DNA from 3 places in the Sphingobium sp. AntQ-1 genome. Region 1 is predicted to be linked to each of the others. Evidence: riboswitches for the same ligand, from Rfam matches in the RefSeq annotation. Region 1 holds a riboswitch; each other region holds the start of a gene.
What was found. Region 1 has a riboswitch for cobalamin ahead of sphantq_RS20845 (CbtB domain-containing protein). Riboswitches for the same ligand answer to the same signal wherever they lie in the genome.

Region 1 (6,594 bases):
TTGCTTCCCCGACCGCTACAGGTCGAAAGAACTGGTCGCCGGGCTGATCGACGCGCCACGCCCGGACTGTTGGGTGGTGCGCTATACCGATGGAACCGGCCAGCGCCGGGCGATCGCGCTCAGCTTCCCGCGCATCGCCAAACCGCCCAGCACCATCTTCAATCCGCTTTACCTGATCGTCATCGTCGCGGCCTCGGCGGGTCTGGGCATCCTTGTCGCCCGCATCGTGGCTACGCCGCTGCGGCGGCTGGAACAGGCGGCAGAGGCCTTTTCCGTGTCGCTCGACCCGGAGGAAATTCCCGAACGCGGGCCGGAGGAGGTGCGCGCCGCCCTGTCCACCTTCAACCTGATGCAGCGCCGCGCGCGGGCGGGCTTTGCCGAACGGACGCAATTGCTCGCCGCGATCAGCCATGATCTCCAGACGCCCTTGACCCGCCTGCGGCTACGCCTGGAACTGGTCGAGAATGAGGAATTGCGCGCACGCCTGTTGCAGGATCATCAGGCGATGCAGACGCTGGTGCGCGAAGGGCTGGACCTCGCCAGCAGTATCGAGGCGCGCGAGGAATGGTCGGCGCTCGACATCGATTCGCTGCTGACCAGCATGGCGGAGGATGCCGAGGAACTGGGCGCGCCCGTCCGGTTCCGCAGCGGGTGCGGCGGCACGGTGCGGGTAAAGCCCAATGCGCTGACCCGCTGTATCGCCAATCTGGTCGACAATGCCGTGCGCTATGGTGGCAGCGCAGAGATTAGCTGCGCGCGATCGGGCGGCAGGCTGCTGATCCATGTGCGCGATCATGGCCCCGGCATCCCGGTCGACCAGCTCGACCAGATGTTCGAACCCTTCACCCGCGGCGCCAGCAGCCAGCCGGGCGGGCGTCATGGCACCGGCATCGGCCTGACCATCTGCCGCTCGCTGGCGATGAGTTTCGAAGCATCGGTGCGCCTGCGCAATGCCGATGATGGCGGCCTGATCGCCACCATCGACATGAAGGCCTAAACCAGCAATCCGGCAACCAACATGACGGCCGCAACCGGCACGCCCGCCCGCGCCACCGCCGGACGGTAGGTCATGCCCAGCACCACCACGCCGCCCAGCAGCGGCAACAGCCCGATCCAGGCGATCAGCGCCATGCCGACATCGGCCCACAACATCAGGCTGAGCAGCGACAGGCCCAGCAGCGTCCACCCGGCCAATTCCAGATGACCGACAAAGGGACGCCGCTGCCATGTAGTGAGCAGAACCGGCCGATGTCGCTGCATCCGCCCCGCCAGCGCGAACAAAGCAAGGTAAAGCAGACCGATGGTGAGCGTCATGCCGGCGCCATCCGGCGGCGAACCGGGGTCGGCGCGCTGCGGCGGCGCAATTGCTTCCAGACCAGCAGGCCCAGCGCGACCGCAGTCGCGGTCAGCAGCATATTGCCCGACAGGATCATCACATCCCCCGCCCAGATCGGTCCCAGCGCAGCGGCGAGCGCGCATAGCAGCGCCAGCAGTCCCAGCAGGAGTGGCCAGCCCAGCGCAGGTGGCAGGACCAGCCCCAGCAGCAGCGCCGCGCCCGCGCTCCACAGCGCGACTGCAACCTCCTGCTGCGCGCGTTCCGCCAGGCCCAGCGGCAACAGCCGATTGGCGATCAGGAAGGCCGCCATGCCGATCGGCACGCCCACAAGGGCACCGACGTTCAACCGCTCCAGCAGCCGGTTGCCGATCGACAAGGGCGCGCGTTCCCGTCGCTTGACGATCCACAAGATCATGCCGCTCGCGATCGCCAAGGTCAGCATGGCGCCGCCCAGAAAATAGAGCCAGCGCGTTAGCAGCGGGGCAAAATGGGCCATGTGCAGGCCGTAGATGGTCTGATAGGCGCGCACGCCCGCTCGCTTTTCCGTCCAGGCTTTCAGCACCTTGCCGGTCGCGCCGTCGAAGCTGATCTCTGCGGGCAGAGTGCCGATCGCGCCCACCTCGACCGGATAGATGGTCACCACCGCGGCGGCATCGCCGGGGTTGAAGATATAGACCCGACCCACCGGCGCACCGCCAAAATAGCGCTGCGCCTGCGCCAGCATCGGCCCGACCGGGGCCAGCGGCGCCTTGGTCCCGCTCGCTTCCCGGCTGACCGTGCCGGGGGTCAGGTCGCTATAGAGCGTCGCCACATCCGCGCCATAGCCGGCCGCAATCCCCCAGGGCATGTTGAGCGACGCCAGCGTCAGCAGCCCGGTAAAGGTGATCATGATATGAAAGGGCAGGGAGAGCACGCCCAGCGCATTATGCCCGTCCAACCACGATCTTTGTCCCTTGCCGGGGCGGAAAGTGAAGATGTCCTTGAAAAAGCGCTTATGCGCGATGATGCCCGTGATGATCGCCACCAGCATCAGCATCGCCGCCAGCGACGCCAGCCACCGTCCCCAGGGATAGGGCAGTTCCAGCTCGAAATGCAGGCGGTAGAAAAATTCCCCGCCCAGCGTGTCGCGCGCCACCGGCGCACCGCTCACCGGATCGAGCGCCCGGCTCATATAGGCGCCGCCGCTGTCATAATTGGCGTTGACCACATTGGATCGGCCGTCGGGTGCGGACAGATACCAGCCTGCCGATCCGGTCGTATTGGTCGACAGCCACTCGGTCGCGGCCGTGATCGCGCGGACCGGATCGGCCTGTCCGCTGATTTCCGGGCGCATCCAGCGGCTGATCTCCGGCTTGAACACGGCCAGCGTCCCGGCCAGGCAGATGATGAAGAGGATGTGGCCAAGTAGCAGCCCGGTCCAGCCATGCAGCCAGGTCATCGCCTGCCGCGCCCCATCGCGCACCATGGCGCTCGTCCCGCTCATGCCGGTTGCCCTGCGATCCAGGCCACGCCGCTCAGCGCCAACGCCGCCAGCACCACGCCCGCGACCGCGCGCCACGGCCCCTGCGCCAGAAAGGCCCAGATGGAGACGCCAGGCGCGATCAGATAGGCGATCATGGTGGCAAAGGTCACCGCCTCCACCCGCGCCATCGGCAGGGTGCGCGCCAGCGCTGCGGCGCCCAAGGCCGCCACGCCATAGGCGCCGACCGTCCCGGCGATGGTGCGCAAAGCGACATTGGCGCGGTATCGCCAGCGGCTCGCCCGATAATGGATGGGCGGGGCCATCGGAACACTCCTCGTCAAAACGATGACCGGATTATCCGACGCGCATCATGCAAGTCAATCGCATTAGCAGCTTACGCGCATAATTTTCCACAACGCAAAGGCGTCCCCGGCGCCCCGCCCAATTTGGGCCTGCGCGACCAGATTTTCGCGCTTCGATGCGCGGTGCCATTCGCGCCGGGCGTCGCTCATTATCTGCCCGCGCGGCTCCGCGCGATGCCGTCCAGCGTCAGCGTCTCCGCCAGCGATCCTCGATCATGCGCCGCGCCGTCAGCAACCTTTCGCTGTCGGCGCGCGACAGCAGCGCATCCTGCCCGATCGGCACGATCGACCGCCATTGCGACAGCATGATCGTGCAGATGCTGGCGACATAGATATTCCCAGAGCTATGGGCGCGCCATCACCCGTTCCGCCGCCAGGCCAAAGACGATTCCGATTGTCGCCCACAACAGCAATTGGGTCGCGATCGAGGCCAAACGGAAGTTCCACAGCAGGGTCGCCGGGAAATCAGCCGGCACTTCATCGACGCTGGGCAGCAGATACTGGCCCAGCACGACCATCGCGCCATAGGCTCCCACCGCAATCAACGTCGCATCGATGCCCGGACGGGATAGGGCCAGCACGCTTCTGATCTTGGCAGCGATCACCGCCCCGCCCACCGACAAGGCGATCATTGCGAAATAGGCGGCGGTGCGAAGACCCACCGTTTCATGCTTGCCCACGGCCGGCGGCGTCTGCGGATATTTGATTCCCGGCACGATGACCACCAGGAAGATGGCGATTCCGCTGAGCAACAGGGCGAAGCTGCGTGGACCGAAGCGGCCAAAGCGTCCATAACCATAGGCGAATATGAGCGCGAAAATCCCGCCGACCGCCGCGCCGTAGAGCGCCAGCGCGGTCAGCAGACCCGCGCCCTTCTGCGTCGCCCGGCTTACCAGTTCCGCTTGTTCCCCATCCGAAGGCATGTCCATATGATGCACTACATGTGCGTTCTCGTGGCCGATGGCGAGGTCGATATGCGGCTCCGCAATCACGCGGGCGAACATCGTCGCGATGAGGGCCGCCAGAATGCCGGCCAGCATTCCGCGCCACAACAGGCTCTTGGTCATCGCCTGGGATCAGTGGCAGGGAAAGCCGAGAAGATGGCGGCCGTCATGCACATATTCATGCACATACATGCCGTCGAACAAGGCGACGGCGCCCTGTTCGGTGCTGACGAAATAAAGGAAAATAAGCGCAATCAGTGTGCCGAACACGGCCCATGGTGCGATGTCCTCGATCGGGATGGCGGAACCGCCCTGGACGGGAATGAAATGGTCGTCGAACAGTGCGGCAGTCGTTGACATAACCCAGACTCCTATAAGGGATTGCGCGTCCCGCGAGAGATTGTTCGTTCAGGAAGAAGGTCTGGCTCTCGACCTTTTACGTCGATAACAGTGGCGCGACCGCGCCGGAATCTCACCGGCTTCTTCTTCCTGATGCCCGCGCTGTTTAGGGTGCGCGATGGCGCGACGTCAACATGTCTTGGAGGTTCCGCTGTCCACATCCCTCCTTCTCCTATGCGCGGCGTCCACGCCGTCCAGCCGGGTCGGCGGCTTCCCGGCGCTGGACGAGGGCCTGGACGCACGCGGCGCGCATGATGCCGCCGCCTGCCGCCTGCCGCCGGGTTTCGACAACCATGTCCTTTGCAGCCCGTCCCGCGCCGCCGCGCAGACTGCCCAGGCGATGGGGCTGGATGCCTCGGTCGAGGTCGCGCTGGTGGACATGGATGCCGGGCGCTGGTCGGGCCGGTCGTTTGCCGACCTTTTCGCCGCCGAACCGGCCGCCCTGTCCGACTGGATCGCCGATCCGACGCAGGGCACCGCGGATGGTGAGACCATGGAATCGGTGCGACAGCGGGTAGGCGGCTGGCTGGACGGAATCGCGCAGTCGCCCGGATGCATCTGCGCCATCAGCCATGCCATGACGATCCGCGCCGCGCTGGCGCACGCGCTCGGCTTTCCGCTCGTGACGACGCCTGCCATCGACATTGCGCCGCTATCGACCGTTCGCCTGTCCTTCAACCGCATCTGGCGGCTTCAGGCGATCGCACCGCACTCAGGGCTTGCGGACGGCCCCGGCAGCCGGTATCGCCGACCGCATCCGGGGAGCCGCAAGCCCCCTTCGATGACTGATCGCGCCGGTTCCCCGCAAGGGGATTAAAATGGGAAGGCGGTGCGGGTGGCAGTCCCTCGACAAGGGCGCTCATCCAAATCCGCAGCTGTCCCTGCAACTGTAAGCGGCGAGCGCGATGCACATCGCTCCCTTTCCAGGGGAGCAGCCACTGGGCCGGACGCTAAATCCTGCGAGGCCTGGGAAGGCGTGCATCAAGCGATGACCCGCGAGCCAGGAGACCTGCCGGCGTCTGGTCGCTCTTGCTTTGGTCCAGGGGATGGCCGGGGCACGGTGAACGCCGTCTGAGCGACGAACCCATGTGGCTGGGGCCGCATCGGTGCGCGCTGACGGGCTCCATGCGCCTGCTCGTCGCCGCGCATCGACCGTTCGTTCGCGTCCGGCACGCCCCCGCCGAGATATCGCTCAGGTGCAGCGGGGGTAGACATGGCCATCATCAGGCTCGGCGATGCCGATCGCCCCTTCGCGCATGAATCCCATGGCGCTTGAAGGAGAAGAAGCGTGAGCAAGATCCCGACCACCGTCATCACAGGCTTTCTGGGGGCGGGCAAGACGACGTTGATCCGGCATTTGCTGCACAATGCCAAGGGTCGCAGGCTGGCGCTGATCGTCAACGAGTTCGGCGATGTTGGCGTCGACGGCGCGCTGCTGCGCGGATGCAATGACGACGCCTGCCCGGAAGACGATATCGTCGAACTGGCCAATGGCTGCATCTGCTGCACCGTGGCCGACGATTTCCTGCCGACCATGCTCAAGCTGCTCGACCGCGCCAATCCGCCAGACCATATCATCATCGAAACGTCCGGTCTGGCGCTGCCCAAGCCGCTGGTGAAGGCGTTCCAGTGGCCCGACATCCGCACCCGCGCGACCGTGGATGGCGTCGTGGCGCTGATCGATGCGGATGCGGTCGCCGCCGGGCGCTTCGCCACCGACGAAGCCGCGCTGGCGCTGGCGCGGGCGGCCGACCCCTCGCTCGACCATGACAGTCCGCTGGAGGAACTATACGAAGACCAGCTCGCCTGCGCGGACCTCGTCATCCTCAACAAGGCCGACATGGTCGATGCTGATGCGCTGACCCGGATCGAGGGCGACATAGGCAAGGATATCCGTAGTGGGGTGAAGATCGTGCGGACCGATCATGGCGCGATCGATGCCGGCGTCGTGCTCGGCCTGTTCGCCAAAGTCGAAGAGGATATCGATGCGCGACCCTCGCACCATGACGGCGACCCCGATCATGACCATGACGATTTCGACAGCTTCGTCGTCACCGGCGGCGAGATTACGGGCGTGGATGCGCTGGTGCA
Region 2 (6,594 bases), on a different replicon from region 1:
TGGTCTATACGACCTTCCATCACCCGGAGACGCAGGCGAACGTCATCACCACCGACTATAGCGATTGGGCCACCAACTGCCCGGAATATAAGGTGACGGCGGTGCAGGTGATGGCGTCGAACGGGCCGAGCGACTGGCAGCAGGATTATGTGCGGCAGGCGCGCAACAGTCGCCGCATCGCGCCGTTGGAAGCGGCCGAATAGGGAGGCGGATATGAGCGATGATATCCATGTCATGTCCACCGAGGACCGCCTGCTCTATATGGCGCACCAGATCGCGCGCAATCTGGCGATGATGGGAGACGCGAAGGCGACGGAAGCGCTGGCCGAGCATCTGACCCGTTTCTGGGACCCGCGGATGAAGGCGCAGATCGTCGCCATCGCGCAGGACCAGCCCGACCGGCTTTCGCCGATGGTGGCGGCCGCCGTCGCGCGGATGGCGCGGGGTCGGGCGGCGCCTGATGTCGACGCGACGCAATTCAACGCGGTGGACGAGACGGGCCATTGCGACGCCGGTTGAGCGGCGCGCCGTCCACCGCTACGCCCTGATGATGGAAGACGCCGCCGCCAGCCCCCTGACATTCGATCGTCTGACCCCGGACGGCCGGACGCAGGCGATCGCCCGCGCGCTGGCGGAGGAAGTGCCGGTCGCGATCGAATTTAACGGCATCGGCTATGCGGTGCTGATGGCGACGCCGAGTGACATTGGCGATCTGGTGCTGGGCTTTGCGCTGGCCGAGCGGCTGATCGGGCCGGGCGATGCGGCGTTCGATGTCGACACGCATCGTACCGACCAGGGGATCGTGGCGCGCGCGACATTGCCGCAGGACCGCACCGAGGCCTTGCTGGAGCGAGTGCGGCATCGTGTGTCGGAGTCGTCGTGCGGCATGTGCGGGATCGAAAATCTGGAGCAGGCGATAAGGCCGCTGCCCAAGGTGACGGCGGTATCGCGGGCGGACCCCGCCGCCATCTTTCGCGCATTGGGGGGGCTGTGCGATCATCAGCCGTTGAACGCGGCGACCGGGGCCGCCCATGCCGCCGCCTGGGTCGGCGCGGATGGCGCGATCTTGTTGGTGCGAGAGGATGTCGGGCGGCATAATGCGTTCGACAAGCTGATCGGGGCGATGGCGCGCCAAGGAGACAGGGCACGGGCGGACTGGGACGGCGGTTTCGCGCTGCTGTCGTCGCGCTGTTCCTATGAACTGGTGGAGAAGGCGGTGCTGAGCCAGTGCCCGATGCTGGTCACCATTTCCGCGCCGACGCGATTGGCCGCGACTCGCGCGGAGGCGGCCGGCCTGCCGCTGGTCGTGCTGGCGCGGGGCGATGCGCTGTTGCTGCGCGGCCACAGGCTGTTGCCCTAAACCGGCGACGGCTTGGCATTGCATCCGCTTTCCCCTACAGCGCGCGGCGCAGGGGCGGCTTGGCTTCCCCTGCGAGATGATCGCGCCGGTGCCCCGTCAGGGGCTTAATCGGGAATGCGGTGCGGGCGTGCGAGCGCCCAATTCCGTGGCTGTCCCTGCAACTGTAAGCGGATAGTGCGATGCATATGGTCGAAAGACCGGCCACTGGACCGATGTCCGGGAAGGCTATGCATTCGTGCTGCGACCCGCGAGCCAGGAGACCTGCCGGCGCTTGGTCGCTCTTGCTTTGGTCCAGGGGATGGCCGGGGCACGGTGGTTTTCCGTCGAGCGACGCCATGCGGCCGGGGCCGCATCGGGTTGTGGACGGGATATGGCGCCATCCCTTGCCTCTGCCTGACCGCGTTGCGGACGCCCCAGCCCAAGTCGCACCGGCGCCGGGGGGTTATATATGCTGAAAACAGGTATTTCTCTGGTGGCGCTGATCGTAGCGACGCCGGTTCTGGCGCAGGATGACCAGATCGTCGTCACCGCCACGGGCATCGCGCAGTCGCGCGACGAGGTCGGCCAAGCGATCACCGTGATCGACGCGGAGACGATCAAGACGCGGCAGGCGATCGATGTGGTCGACCTGCTGGCGACGACGCCGGGCGTGCGCTTCAACCGCAACGGATCGACCGGCGGGGTGACCGGCGTGTCGCTGCGCGGCGCGGAAACGACGCAGACTTTGGTGCTGATCGACGGGGTGAAGGTCAACGATCCCAGCGGCATCGGTGACGGTTATGATTTCGGGCCTTTGCTGACCGGCAATATCAAGCGGATCGAGATATTGCGCGGCTCCAACTCGGTAGTGCATGGCAGCCAGGCGATCGGCGGCGTGGTCAATGTGATGACCGGCGTGCCGGCTGAAGGGTTTGGCGCGAACGCATCGGTGGACTATGGCTATAGCGATACGCTGAACGCCAAGGCGGACGTGTCGGGCACCAGCGGCATCGCCGCGGGCGGGATCGGCGCGGCCTATTTCCGTACCGACGGCATTTCGTCGGCAGCCGGGGGCACGGAGCGCGACGGGACCGAGAATATCGCGGCCAACGCGCGGCTGACGCTGAATTTCACCGAGGCGCTGAGCCTGGACCTTCGTGGCTATTATATCCATGCGGACATCGACTATGACAGCTTCTTCGGCGCGCCTGCCGACAGCAGCGATGTGAGCAAGCTTGACCAATATGTCGGCTATGCGGGCCTCAACCTGGCGCTGCTGGATGGCAAGCTGACCAATCGCGCCGCCGTCACATATCTGCGCAACGACCGCGACTATTATTTCGTGCGCGGCACCGATCCCGATTATGGCTATTCGGGCACAAATCTGCGGTTCGAATATGAGGGCGTCTATGCGCCGGTCGAGCAGGCCAAGCTGCTGTTTGGCTATGAGCATGAACGGCCCGACTATGATTTCTTCGGCTTTGGCGACACGGCGAGCGCGAAGATCAATATCGACAGCGTCTATGCGCTGGCGATCGTCAAGCCCTTCGCAGGCCTGGCCGTCACCGGCGGCGTGCGCCATGACGACCATAGCCAGTTCGGCGGGGCGACGACCTTTGGCGCGAACGCCAATTATTCGCCCAATGGCGGCGCGACCAATGTGCGGCTGAGCTATGGCGAAGGATTCAAGGCGCCTTCGCTCTATCAGCTATATGACATCTATAGCGGCAATACAGCGCTGCGGCCGGAGCGGTCGAAAAGCTACGACATCGGGTTTGACCAGAGCCTGGATGGCGGGCGGGCGATGCTGTCGGTTACGGCGTTCCGCCGCGACACGCTCGACCAGATCAATTATGATTCCTCGCTGCCACCCTTTGGCGGTTATAATAATCTGGACCGCACCCGCGCCAAGGGCGTGGAAGCGTCGATCGCGCTGAAGCCGGTCGATGCGCTGACCGTCACCGGCAGCTACAGCTATGTCGATGCGCGGGATCGGTCGGCGGGGTCGGCCAACTATGGCAATCGCCTGGCCCGCCGCGCCGCCAATGCGGTGAGCGTGTCGGCCGACTATGTCTGGTCGTTCGGCCTGTCGACCGGCGCGACGGTCACGATGGTGGGCGACAGCTTCGACAATGCGGCCAATACGCGGCGGCTGGACGGCTATGCGCTGGCCGGGGTGCGGGCCTCGATGCCGCTGGGCGCGCATCTGGAAGTCTATGGTCGCATCGACAATCTGTTCGATGAGACGTACCAGACGGCCTATGGCTATGGCTCCTATGGCCGCGCTGCCTATGGCGGCGTGCGTGTTCGCTTCTGATCGACAGGCAAGGGGGCGGGCGTGATGCCTGCCCCTTCAGCGCAGCGCGTTCAGTCGCGCCATGATGGTGCGCGCCGCCTGCACATAGGCGGGGCCGCCGCACACGGTCCAGCTTTGCGGCAGGCTGATGCGCGGAACGGCGGCGAGCGCGGGATGGTGCAGCATTTCGGTGCCCTGATCGACCACGCGGTCGGTGGCGCTTTCCACGATCAGCCAGTCGGGCCGCGCCGCCACCATTTCTTCCAGCGGCACTTGCGCCAGCGGCGGTTTGCCGAGTTTGGCGGCGAGGTTGGTGAGGCCGACGCGGCGCATCAGATCGTCGATCAGCGTGCCGGTGCCGGTCATATAGCCGCGCCGCTGATAATAGGCCGCGACGCCGCTGTGTTTGGGGCGAGGAAGGGCGGCGAGGTCGCGGTTCATGGCCGCGATCAGTCTTTCACCGCGATCGACATGCCCGATGGCGCGCGCCATCTGGCGGATCTGGTCGAGGATCGCGGCATAGCTGTCGGCGCTGGCGAGGCCGAGCGTGCGCCACTGGCCCGGCGGCGCGCCCGCTACCGCATTCGGGCCGATCGGGAAACCCAGGATCAGGTCGGGGCGGATCGCCAGCACTTCCTCCGCGGGACGGCGCAGCGTGCGGAAACCGCGCGCTTTGATCGCCGCTGCGGAGAGTTCGGGATCGCGGGCGTTGCTGCTGAGCGCGGCGATCTGGGTCGGATCGGCGAGGGCCAGCAGATATTGGTCGGCGCAGACGTTGAGCGACACGATGCGGCGCGGGGCGGCCGATGCGGACGTGCCGGCAAGCACGAGCAGGGCGGTTGCCGCGATCATCAGGGGGCGGATCATGGAAGCGTGTTGAATCCAATAGCGGGACTTGATTCCGCCTTCGCAGGAACACGCGGCATTGCCAACCGCCAAGGCGCGCGCAAGTGACCGCGCGCCGCCATCATCCGTTGCTGATCCCCGGCTTGCTGCTGCTGGTCTTCGGCACCGCCTTCGGCTCCGTGCTGCTGGGCGCGGTGGCGATCAGTCCAGCGCGCGTCTGGGCTGTGCTGACCGGCGGCGGCGATGCGGTCGCCCGCACCATCATACTGGACCTGCGTTTGCCGCGGATGCTGCTGGGCTTGGTTGTCGGCGCGATGCTGGGGCTGGCGGGGGCAGCGTTGCAGGGTTATCTGCGTAATCCGCTGGCTGAGCCGTCGGTGCTGGGTGCGTCCAATGCGGCGGCGCTGGGGGCTGTCTGCGCGCTCTATTTCGGGCTGGCGCAGTTGCATCCGATGATATTGCCGCTGCTGGCAATATTGACCGGACTCGTCGCCATCCTGACCCTGTTCGCGCTGTCGGGCACGGTGGAAAGCCCACTGACGCTGATCCTGGCCGGCATCGCCGTGGCGACGCTGGCGGGGGCGGGGATCAGCCTGGCGCTCAACCTGTCGCCCAATCCCTTCGCTGCGATGGAAATCATGAGCTGGCTGATGGGGAGTCTGGAAAATCGCAGCTATGCCCATGTCTGGATCGCGCTGCCCTGCGTCGTCGTGGGCGCGGCGCTGCTGATCGCGGACGGGCGGACGCTCGATGCGCTGACCTTGGGCGAGGATGGCGCGCAGGCGCTGGGCGTCAACCTGTCGGTCGCGCGGTTGCGCATGATGCTGGGCGTGGCGATCGGCGTAGGCGGCGCGGTGGCGGTGTCGGGGGCGATCGGGTTCGTCGGGCTGATCGTGCCGCATCTGGTCCGACCGCTGACCGACCGGTCGCCATCGTCCGTTTTGGTCCCGTCCATGCTGGGCGGCGCAGCGCTGCTGACTCTGGCGGACATCGGGGTGCGGCTGATCCCGACCAATAATGAATTGAAGCTGGGGGTGGTGACCGCGCTGCTGGGCGTGCCCGTCTTCCTGGCGCATCTGATACAGGAGCGGCGGCTATGGTGACGATATCGGCGCAGGGGCTGACGGTGCGGCTGGGCCGCCACGCAGCGGTGCGGGATGTGGACGTGAGATTGGAGCCGGGGGCTTTGGTGGGCGTGATCGGTCCCAATGGTGCGGGCAAGTCCACGCTGATCCGCGCGCTGCTGGGGCTGGTCAAGCCGCAGGCGGGGCGGGTGCTGATCGACGGACAGAACGTGACGCGGCTCGACCGGCGGGCGATGGCGCGCGCCGTCGCCTATCTGCCGCAGGGCCAGACGCTGCACTGGCCGCTCAGCGTCGAGCGGCTGGTGGCGCTGGGGCGATTGCCGCATTTGGGGCCATTGTCCAGGATGTCGGCGGATGATGAAGCGGTGATCGAGGCGGCGATGGTCCGGGCCGATGTGCAGCATCTGAAGGGTCGGACCGCGACCGAATTGTCGGGTGGCGAACGCGCGCGGGTGCTGCTGGCGCGGGCGCTGGCGGTGGGCGCGCACGGGCTGATCGCGGACGAGCCGCTGGCCGCGCTCGATCCGGGGCATCAGATCGACGTCATGGACCTGCTGCGCGGCGAGGCGCGCGGCGGGGCGCTGGTGGTGACGGTGCTGCACGACCTCGGCATGGCGGCGCGTTATTGCGACCGGCTGCTGCTGATGGACGGCGGGGCGCTGGTGGCCGATGGCGCGGCGATGGACGTGCTGACGGCGGGTGCGCTGGCGCGGGTCTATGGCGTGACGGCGCGGATCGAGCGGGACGGGGACGTGCCGCTGATTGTGCCGATGGCGCGGGTTAACGAATAAGATATCCGTTCGAAGCGAACGGGGTCTGGATTACTCCCCAAACCCCCTTGGTGCAGGATCGGCGACGGTCACGGCGCCAGCGCCGACTTCGCTGACTTCCAGCGCGCGTTCGGCGACGCCGGCGCGGTTGAAGCGGAAGGCGCCATCGATGCCGGAGAAACCGCCTACGTCGCGCAGGCGCGCGGCGGGGAAGGGCGATCCGGGCTTCCAGTCCTGCGCGATGCGGACGGTCAGCAG
Region 3 (6,594 bases), 130 kb from region 1:
GGCGCGAAGGCCGCCCAGCCGGAATCGAGCGCCCACGCGCCCGCCAGGACGGCCATCTTGAACGTAGCGAACGCTGCCCCATAGGCCACGACCAGCCGCACCGCCGGATGCGCGTGCGGCAACAGGCGCGCCGCACCATCCGCGCCGAGCAGCGACGCGATCGCCGCCAGCGCCATGGTCCCGGCCCAGACGCCATTCTCCACAGTCGTTTCATAGCCCAGCAGGCAATAGCCCACCCCCTGCGACACCGCCCAGGCCGCGAGCATCAGGATGATGCCGTCCTGCCGGCGGACATGCAACGCGGCCAGGGCGGCCAGGGCGGGGAAAGGCGTGGCGCAGGCCAGCGCCAGAGTGGTTATGGTGCTGGCCAGCGTCATCAATCCGATCCAGAGATGGCGGGCGGCGGCAGGGGGCAGGCTGTCCATGGTCATACGCTCCTTGTCAGGGGGGATCAGAACCGCGCCCGCAGGCCAGCATGAATGCTGCGGCCCAATTGACCGTAGCGCCGCGCGGTTTCATAATATTCGTCGAACAGATTTTCGACCCGGCCGAATAGCGTCAGCTTGCCCATGACCGGCATTTCGGCACGCAAATCCACCAGCGTGTAGGCCGCGTTGACCAGTGGCGCGACCGTGGCGCTGGTGCGCGCGGTGTCGAGCGCCTTGCCCGACCAGCGCACCGCCACGGCGGTACTCAGACCGAACGCCCAGTCGTACCGCGCTGTCGCATTGGCCGCATGGCGCGGTCGCCGCGCCAGTTGGTTGCCATAGTTCAGGCCCGGCGACCGATCCTCCGCGGACACCCAGCTATAATTGCCGTCGATCGTCAGCCGACCGACATGGGCGACGCCGGCCAGTTCCAGCCCGTGCGCCTCGCTGCGCTGGACATTGGCATAATAGCCAAAGCGCGGCGTCGTCGTGCCCGGCGCATAGCAGAGCGGCGGCCGGTTGGTCGTCGGACAGCCATTATAGGTGATGAGATTGTCGGTGCTGCGATCGAACCAGGTCGCCGACAGGATCAGCGCATGGTCGAACAGATGCTGTTCGATGCCGGCGTCCCAGCCATGGGCCTTTTCGGGGACCAGGGCGGTGTTCCCATAATCGCTGTAGAGCTGGTAGAGCGTCGGCGCCTTGAAGCCCTCGCCATAGCTCGCCCGCAGGATCGTGCGGTCCTTGACCAGCGCCCAGGCCGCGCCCGCACCGAAGACCGTGTTGCCGCCAAAGGTCGAATGATGATCGTAGCGCACTCCGCCATTGACGGTCAGGCCGGCCAGCGGCTCGACGCTCAGTTGGGCATAGAGGCTGTCGATATCGGCAGACCCGCGGGTCGTGGCGTAGGCAGCCAAACTATCGGAAGGCGAAGCCGTGCGCATCCGCTGCTCCTCGCGCTCCGCGCCGAAGGTCGCGGTCCAGCCCTGCGCGATGGTGAGCACGCCCTGATATTCGTAGCGCTTCGTCTCGCCTCTGGCGGTGAAACTGGTCTGACGCAGTTTGCGGGCGGGATTGACGTTGTCGCGCAGCGTCTCGCTGCGGCTGAAGGACAGGCGATTGCGCAGCGCACCGCCGAACAGATCGGCGTTGAGGCCGGCGTAGCCGATCCATTCCTCGACTTCCGAATATTCGGGGCTGTCGGGAATGGCGCCGGCGCTGTCGATATCCGTGCGCCCCTTGGCATAATAGCCGCGCATATCGATCGACACGCCCGGCGCCAGCGCGACGCCCAGACGCCCGTTGAGCGTGCCGTTGGTGTAGCCGTCCTTCTCCTTGGCGCCAAAGCGCGGGCTGATCGCCGAGATGCCCTCCGTCGTGAAGCGGCTGCCCGCGACCTGCCAGTCGATCGCGCCCTGTCGTCCGCCCAGCGCAGCGCGGGCGCTGACGGTATCGCGCGATCCCGCCTCGATATCGAAGCTGCCTTCGATCGGGCGTTCGGCCCGTGCGGTGACGATGTTCACCACGCCACCAATCGCCTGGCTGCCCCAGAGGATCGACTGTGGACCGCGCAATATCTCGATCCGGTCGGTATCGCCGGTCATCAGCGTCGCGAAATTATAGCCGCCGCCGGTCGAGGACGGATCGGCCAACTTCACGCCGTCGATGACCAGCACGGTCTGGTCGGCCTCCGCGCCGCGAATGCGGATCGAGGTCGCCGTGCCATAGCCGCCATTGCGGGTGAAGCTGACGCCCGGCGTGCGGATCAGCAGGTCGGACACCACCAGCGCCTGTGCGGCGTCGATCGCCGGCTTGTCGATGATGGTGATGCTCGACGCCACCTGTTCAATCGCCTGCGGCTGGCGCAGCGCGGTCACGATCACATCGCCCGCATCATCGGCCCAGGCCGGCGTGGACAGGCCCGCTAGAATGAAAAGGCCGCTCTTTGAAATCCAATGCATCATAATCCCCCAGTCGTTGACAGGACCGGGCGGACGCGACGCGGTGGCGATGCAGGGCGCACGCGCACGACATCGCCACCGTGCGAACCCGCACGGTCAGCTTGTCGTTGCGCGAGGATATCCTCGTTCGACCGGCACACCCTGTCCGGACGAAGAACGACCGCGACAGGCAGGTCTCCTGGCTTGCGGGTCAATGCCGTATTCGAAGCGCCTTCTCGGGATCATCGATTCCAATGGCTTGTGCCTCGATGGCTCGCCGCTCACAGTTGCAGGGGCAGCCGGGGTCTTTAACCCCGTTCCCTTTTGATCCCCTTGCGGGGAACCTGACGCGCAGCCGCCCTAATCGACTTGGATCAGGCGATCAAGTGGAAGAAGCCACCGGTCACCTGGCCCGCGCGGTGGCCCGCCGGAGGAAGGGCCTGCCCCTCCGCATCGGCCATGTCGGCCAGCGGCTCGCCCTCGCTGGCGGTGATGCTGGCATAGTGGAACTCATGACCCAGCAATAGCTGCCCGACAGAGGCGAAGCTGGCGCCCTGCCGCAGCCGCGCGCTGCGATAGCCCAATGTTCGGCGCCTGCGCGCAAAACTGGTATCCATCGGCAACAGGCCCGCCATCGGGTGGACGACGCCGTCGCCATCCTCCAGCGTGCGGCCCAGCACCATATAGCCGCCGCATTCGCCATGCACCGGCCGGCTCTGCGCAAAGGCGCGCAGGCCGCTCAGGAACTGGCCATTGGCCGCGATCCGCGCAGCATGGAGTTCGGGATAGCCGCCGGGCAGCCAGCAGGCATCGCAATCGGCGGGCGGCGATTCGTCCGCCAGCGGAGAAAAGAATCGCAGCTCCGCGCCGGCCGACCGCCACCAATGTACGATATGGGGATAGAAGAAGCTGAAGGCGGCGTCCCTGGCGACGGCGATCCGCTGCCCCGGTGGCCGGATGCCGGGCGGTTGCGCCGGCACGTCTGTCGTAGCGCCGGCCGCCGCCTGGATCGCATCCAGATCGCATTGCGCCGTCACCCGCGCTGCGATCGCGTCGATTCGCCGTTCCAGTTCCTCCGTTTCGCCAGCCTGCACCAGTCCCAGATGGCGGGACGGCATGGCCAATCCCTCGTCCGTGGCCATCGCACCCAGCAGCGGCAGGCCGATACGCGCGAACCCATCCTCGATCATGCGGACATGGCGCGTGCTGGCCACCTTGTTGGCGATCACTCCGGCGATGGCCGGCGCGCCGGGAAAAGTCGCGCAGCCATGCGCCACCGCCGCCACCGTCTGCGCCGCTGCGCGGGCATCGACGACCAGCAGCATCGGCCAGCCCAACAGCCGCGCCACATCGGCCGACGCGCCCGAACGACCCGGCGACCGTGCGCCGTCATAAAGGCCCATCGCGCCTTCCGCGACGACGAGTTGGACAGTTGTAGCGACGTGCGCCGCCAGCCCCTGCAGCATGGTCGGCGCCATGGCGAAGCCGTCCAGATTGACCGAGGGCCGGCCAGTCGCGGCTTCGTGAAAGGCCGGGTCGATATAGTCGGGTCCGCATTTGGCGCCCTGCACGCTCAGGCCGCGATCGGTGAAGGCGCGTTGCAGGCCGATCGTCACCATCGTCTTGCCCGCGCCCGACGCCGGGGCGCCGATCACCAATCCCGCGCCCAGTCGCGGCGTCACGACGTGCGCCATACCGGCAAGGGGGCGATGGCATCCACGAGGAGGGCGGCGCGATTCGGTGTCATGCCCGCCTTGTGGCAAAGCAGGCCCCGCGCCGCCAGCGCCTCAATGGCGGCGGAGGCGCCTCAGCAGATGATCCGCACCCTTGTCGCCGATCATGATCGCGGTGGCGTTGGTATTGCCAGCGGGAAGGCTGGGCATGACCGAGGCGTCGGCGACCCACAGCCCCTCGACGCCGATGACGGCCAGATCGGCATCGACCACCGCCAACGCATCGTCGCGCACGCCCATCCTGGCCGTGCCGACCGGATGATAGAGCGGGATCGACGCCATCCGCACATAGTCCCGCAACTGATCGGGATCGGTCAGTGCCGCGCCGGGGCGTAGCTCCCCCCTTATATGTGTCGCAATCGGTGTCTCATGCAGGATGCCGCGGGCGATGCCGATGCCCTCGACGATCTGGTCGACATCATCGTCGCTGCCCAGTTGCCGATGCTCGATTTTCGGCGGCGCGAAGGGATCGGCGGAGCGGAGACTGATCCGCCCCCGATGGCTGGGCCGCATCAGCCCGACCAGGGTGGATACGGACGGCGTCTTGCGCAGCATCAACCGGCCCTGTTCATCGAAATCGAATGCGAAGGCGGCGAAGCTGATCTGGAGATTGGGCGCGGGCAATTCCGGCCGGCTCTTCACGAAAGCCTGCGCATGGCCGATCGCAGTTGTCAGCGTGCCACGCCGCGACAGCGCATAGCGCAGCAGCTGCCATGCCCCGCGCAAGCCCCGCGCGTCGCTGTTGAGCGTTCGCGCATCGACTTCGTTGACGACATGGGTGCCGACATGATCCTGAAGGTTGCCACCAACGCCGGGGCGATCGCACACCAATTCTATCCCATGGGCGCGCAGATGATCGGCCGGGCCGATACCGGACAGCATCAGCAGGCGCGGCGTGTTCATCGCGCCCGCGCTCAGCACCACGCCATGACGGGCGCGCAGCGTCTTTTCGACGCCGTCCTGCCAATAGACGATACCGACTGCGCGTCCTGCCTGGATCAGGATGCGCAGCAATTGCGCGTCCAACATTATGGTCGGCGCCTTGCCGCCGCGCCGCTCGTGCAGATAGCCGCGCGCCGCCGAACAGCGCGTGCCGCCTCGCTGCGATACCTGCACATAATCGACGCCCTCGGCATGTTCGCCATTCAGGTCCGCTGATCGGGGGATGCCCGCCGCCTGCGCCGCCGCAATCCACTGGTCGGTGATCGGATAGCGCGCGCGCCCTTCGGACACCGCGATCGGACCGCCGGTGCCGCGCCACTGGTCGGCGCCGCGCTCATTATCCTCCATGCGCCGGAAATAGGGCAGGACCGACTCATAATCCCATCCCGCCGCACCCTGCCGTGCCCATTCGTCATAGTCCCAGCGATGGCCGCGGATGAACATCATGCCATTGAGCGCGCTGCCGCCGCCCAGCATCTTGCCCGCCGGCCAGATGTCGGCCCGGCCACCCAGCGACGGGTCCGGCTCGACCTGATGGCACCAGTCATAAGCCGGATTCTGCACGATCGCGCTGGTCAGCGCCGGGACGCGCGATCGCATATGCCGATCGGTCTTGCCCGCTTCGACCAGGGTGACGAACAGGCCCGCATCGGCCAGCCGCCCGGTCATCGCGGACCCGGCCGAACCGCCGCCCACGACGATGATGTCGGTATCTTCCATGGTCGTTCCTAGAAATTGGACATGATGGCGGCGCTGGGCGCGTCAAGCGGCTTGCCCGCCGCCTTCAATTTCAGTTCCCGCTCCCGCAACGGCCCCTGCTCGGCGATCAGCCAGGCGTGGATGGCGTCGGCATCTTCGGCGCTCAGCAAGTCGTCCCAGCGCGGCATCCCGCCCGGCAGCAGCAGGCCGTCGCGGACGATCTGGTTGAACACGTCATGCGTCCCCGGCAGCATCCGGCGCAGATCGGGCGCCGTGGAGCGCAATTGGTTGCTGTGGCAGATGGCGCAGTTCTGGAAGAACAGCCCCTGCCCCTTGGCGATCATCGCAGGCGTCACGCCAGCCTTCTGCGCGGGCGGCGCAGAAGCGACCTCCGCAGGCGGCAACGCCGTCGGCGGCGGCACCGGGCCGCCATCCAGCTTGAAAACCAGGATGCGGTTGGCGTTGCCGTTGCGATAGGCCGCCGAATAACGCGGGACATAGCCCCAGCCGCCCCCGCCGAAACCGGCCGCGACCGCGACATATTGCACGCCCTTCACGCGATAGGTCATGGGCGCGGCCATGATGGACGTGCCGGTATCGATTTCCTTGATCAGCTTGCCAGTGTCGGCGTCGCGGACGATCAGCTTGCCGCCGATCGTGCCATGGACGATGAGGCCCGACGCAGTGGACAGCATCCCCATCCGGTCCTGCCAGCCCTCGGTCGGGACCGCCCAGCGCGCCTTGCCGGTCAGCGGATCGATGGCGCGCAACTCGCTGCTATAGGGCTTGTCCTTCACCCACTGCATTTCGGGCAGCTTTTCAACCTGCTCGCGGATCGCGGGCGGCAGGGTG

Region 2: linked by a shared signal. The riboswitch ahead of sphantq_RS06430 (TonB-dependent receptor plug domain-containing protein) and the one ahead of sphantq_RS20845 (CbtB domain-containing protein) in region 1 are both predicted to bind cobalamin.
Region 3: linked by a shared signal. The riboswitch ahead of sphantq_RS20240 (TonB-dependent receptor plug domain-containing protein) and the one ahead of sphantq_RS20845 (CbtB domain-containing protein) in region 1 are both predicted to bind cobalamin.

Annotation. Positions count from the first base shown of each region.
Region 1 is NZ_CP117159.1:423,415-430,008, reverse strand. It holds gene sphantq_RS20870 (ATP-binding protein) at 1-997, shown strand, start outside; gene sphantq_RS20865 (DUF3325 family protein) at 994-1,314, opposite strand; gene sphantq_RS20860 (PepSY-associated TM helix domain-containing protein) at 1,311-2,819, opposite strand; gene sphantq_RS20855 (ketohydroxyglutarate aldolase) at 2,816-3,121, opposite strand; gene sphantq_RS20850 (CbtA family protein) at 3,505-4,227, opposite strand; gene sphantq_RS20845 (CbtB domain-containing protein) at 4,237-4,464, opposite strand; adenosylcobalamin (AdoCbl) riboswitch at 4,513-4,597, opposite strand; gene sphantq_RS20840 (histidine phosphatase family protein) at 4,622-5,320, shown strand; cobalamin riboswitch at 5,282-5,534, shown strand; gene cobW (cobalamin biosynthesis protein CobW) at 5,792-6,594, shown strand, end outside.
Region 2 is NZ_CP117158.1:1,296,931-1,303,524, reverse strand. It holds gene fdhF (formate dehydrogenase subunit alpha) at 1-203, shown strand, start outside; gene sphantq_RS06440 (formate dehydrogenase subunit delta) at 214-519, shown strand; gene fdhD (formate dehydrogenase accessory sulfurtransferase FdhD) at 548-1,360, shown strand; cobalamin riboswitch at 1,430-1,643, shown strand; gene sphantq_RS06430 (TonB-dependent receptor plug domain-containing protein) at 1,809-3,656, shown strand; gene sphantq_RS06425 (ABC transporter substrate-binding protein) at 3,693-4,502, opposite strand; gene sphantq_RS06420 (FecCD family ABC transporter permease) at 4,586-5,584, shown strand; gene sphantq_RS06415 (ABC transporter ATP-binding protein) at 5,578-6,357, shown strand; gene sphantq_RS06410 (penicillin-binding protein activator) at 6,388-6,594, opposite strand, start outside.
Region 3 is NZ_CP117159.1:298,171-304,764, reverse strand. It holds gene sphantq_RS20245 (hypothetical protein) at 1-425, opposite strand, end outside; gene sphantq_RS20240 (TonB-dependent receptor plug domain-containing protein) at 452-2,392, opposite strand; cobalamin riboswitch at 2,541-2,731, opposite strand; gene sphantq_RS20235 (cobyrinate a,c-diamide synthase) at 2,743-4,050, opposite strand; gene sphantq_RS20230 (GMC family oxidoreductase) at 4,156-5,763, opposite strand; gene sphantq_RS20225 (PQQ-dependent dehydrogenase, methanol/ethanol family) at 5,772-6,594, opposite strand, start outside.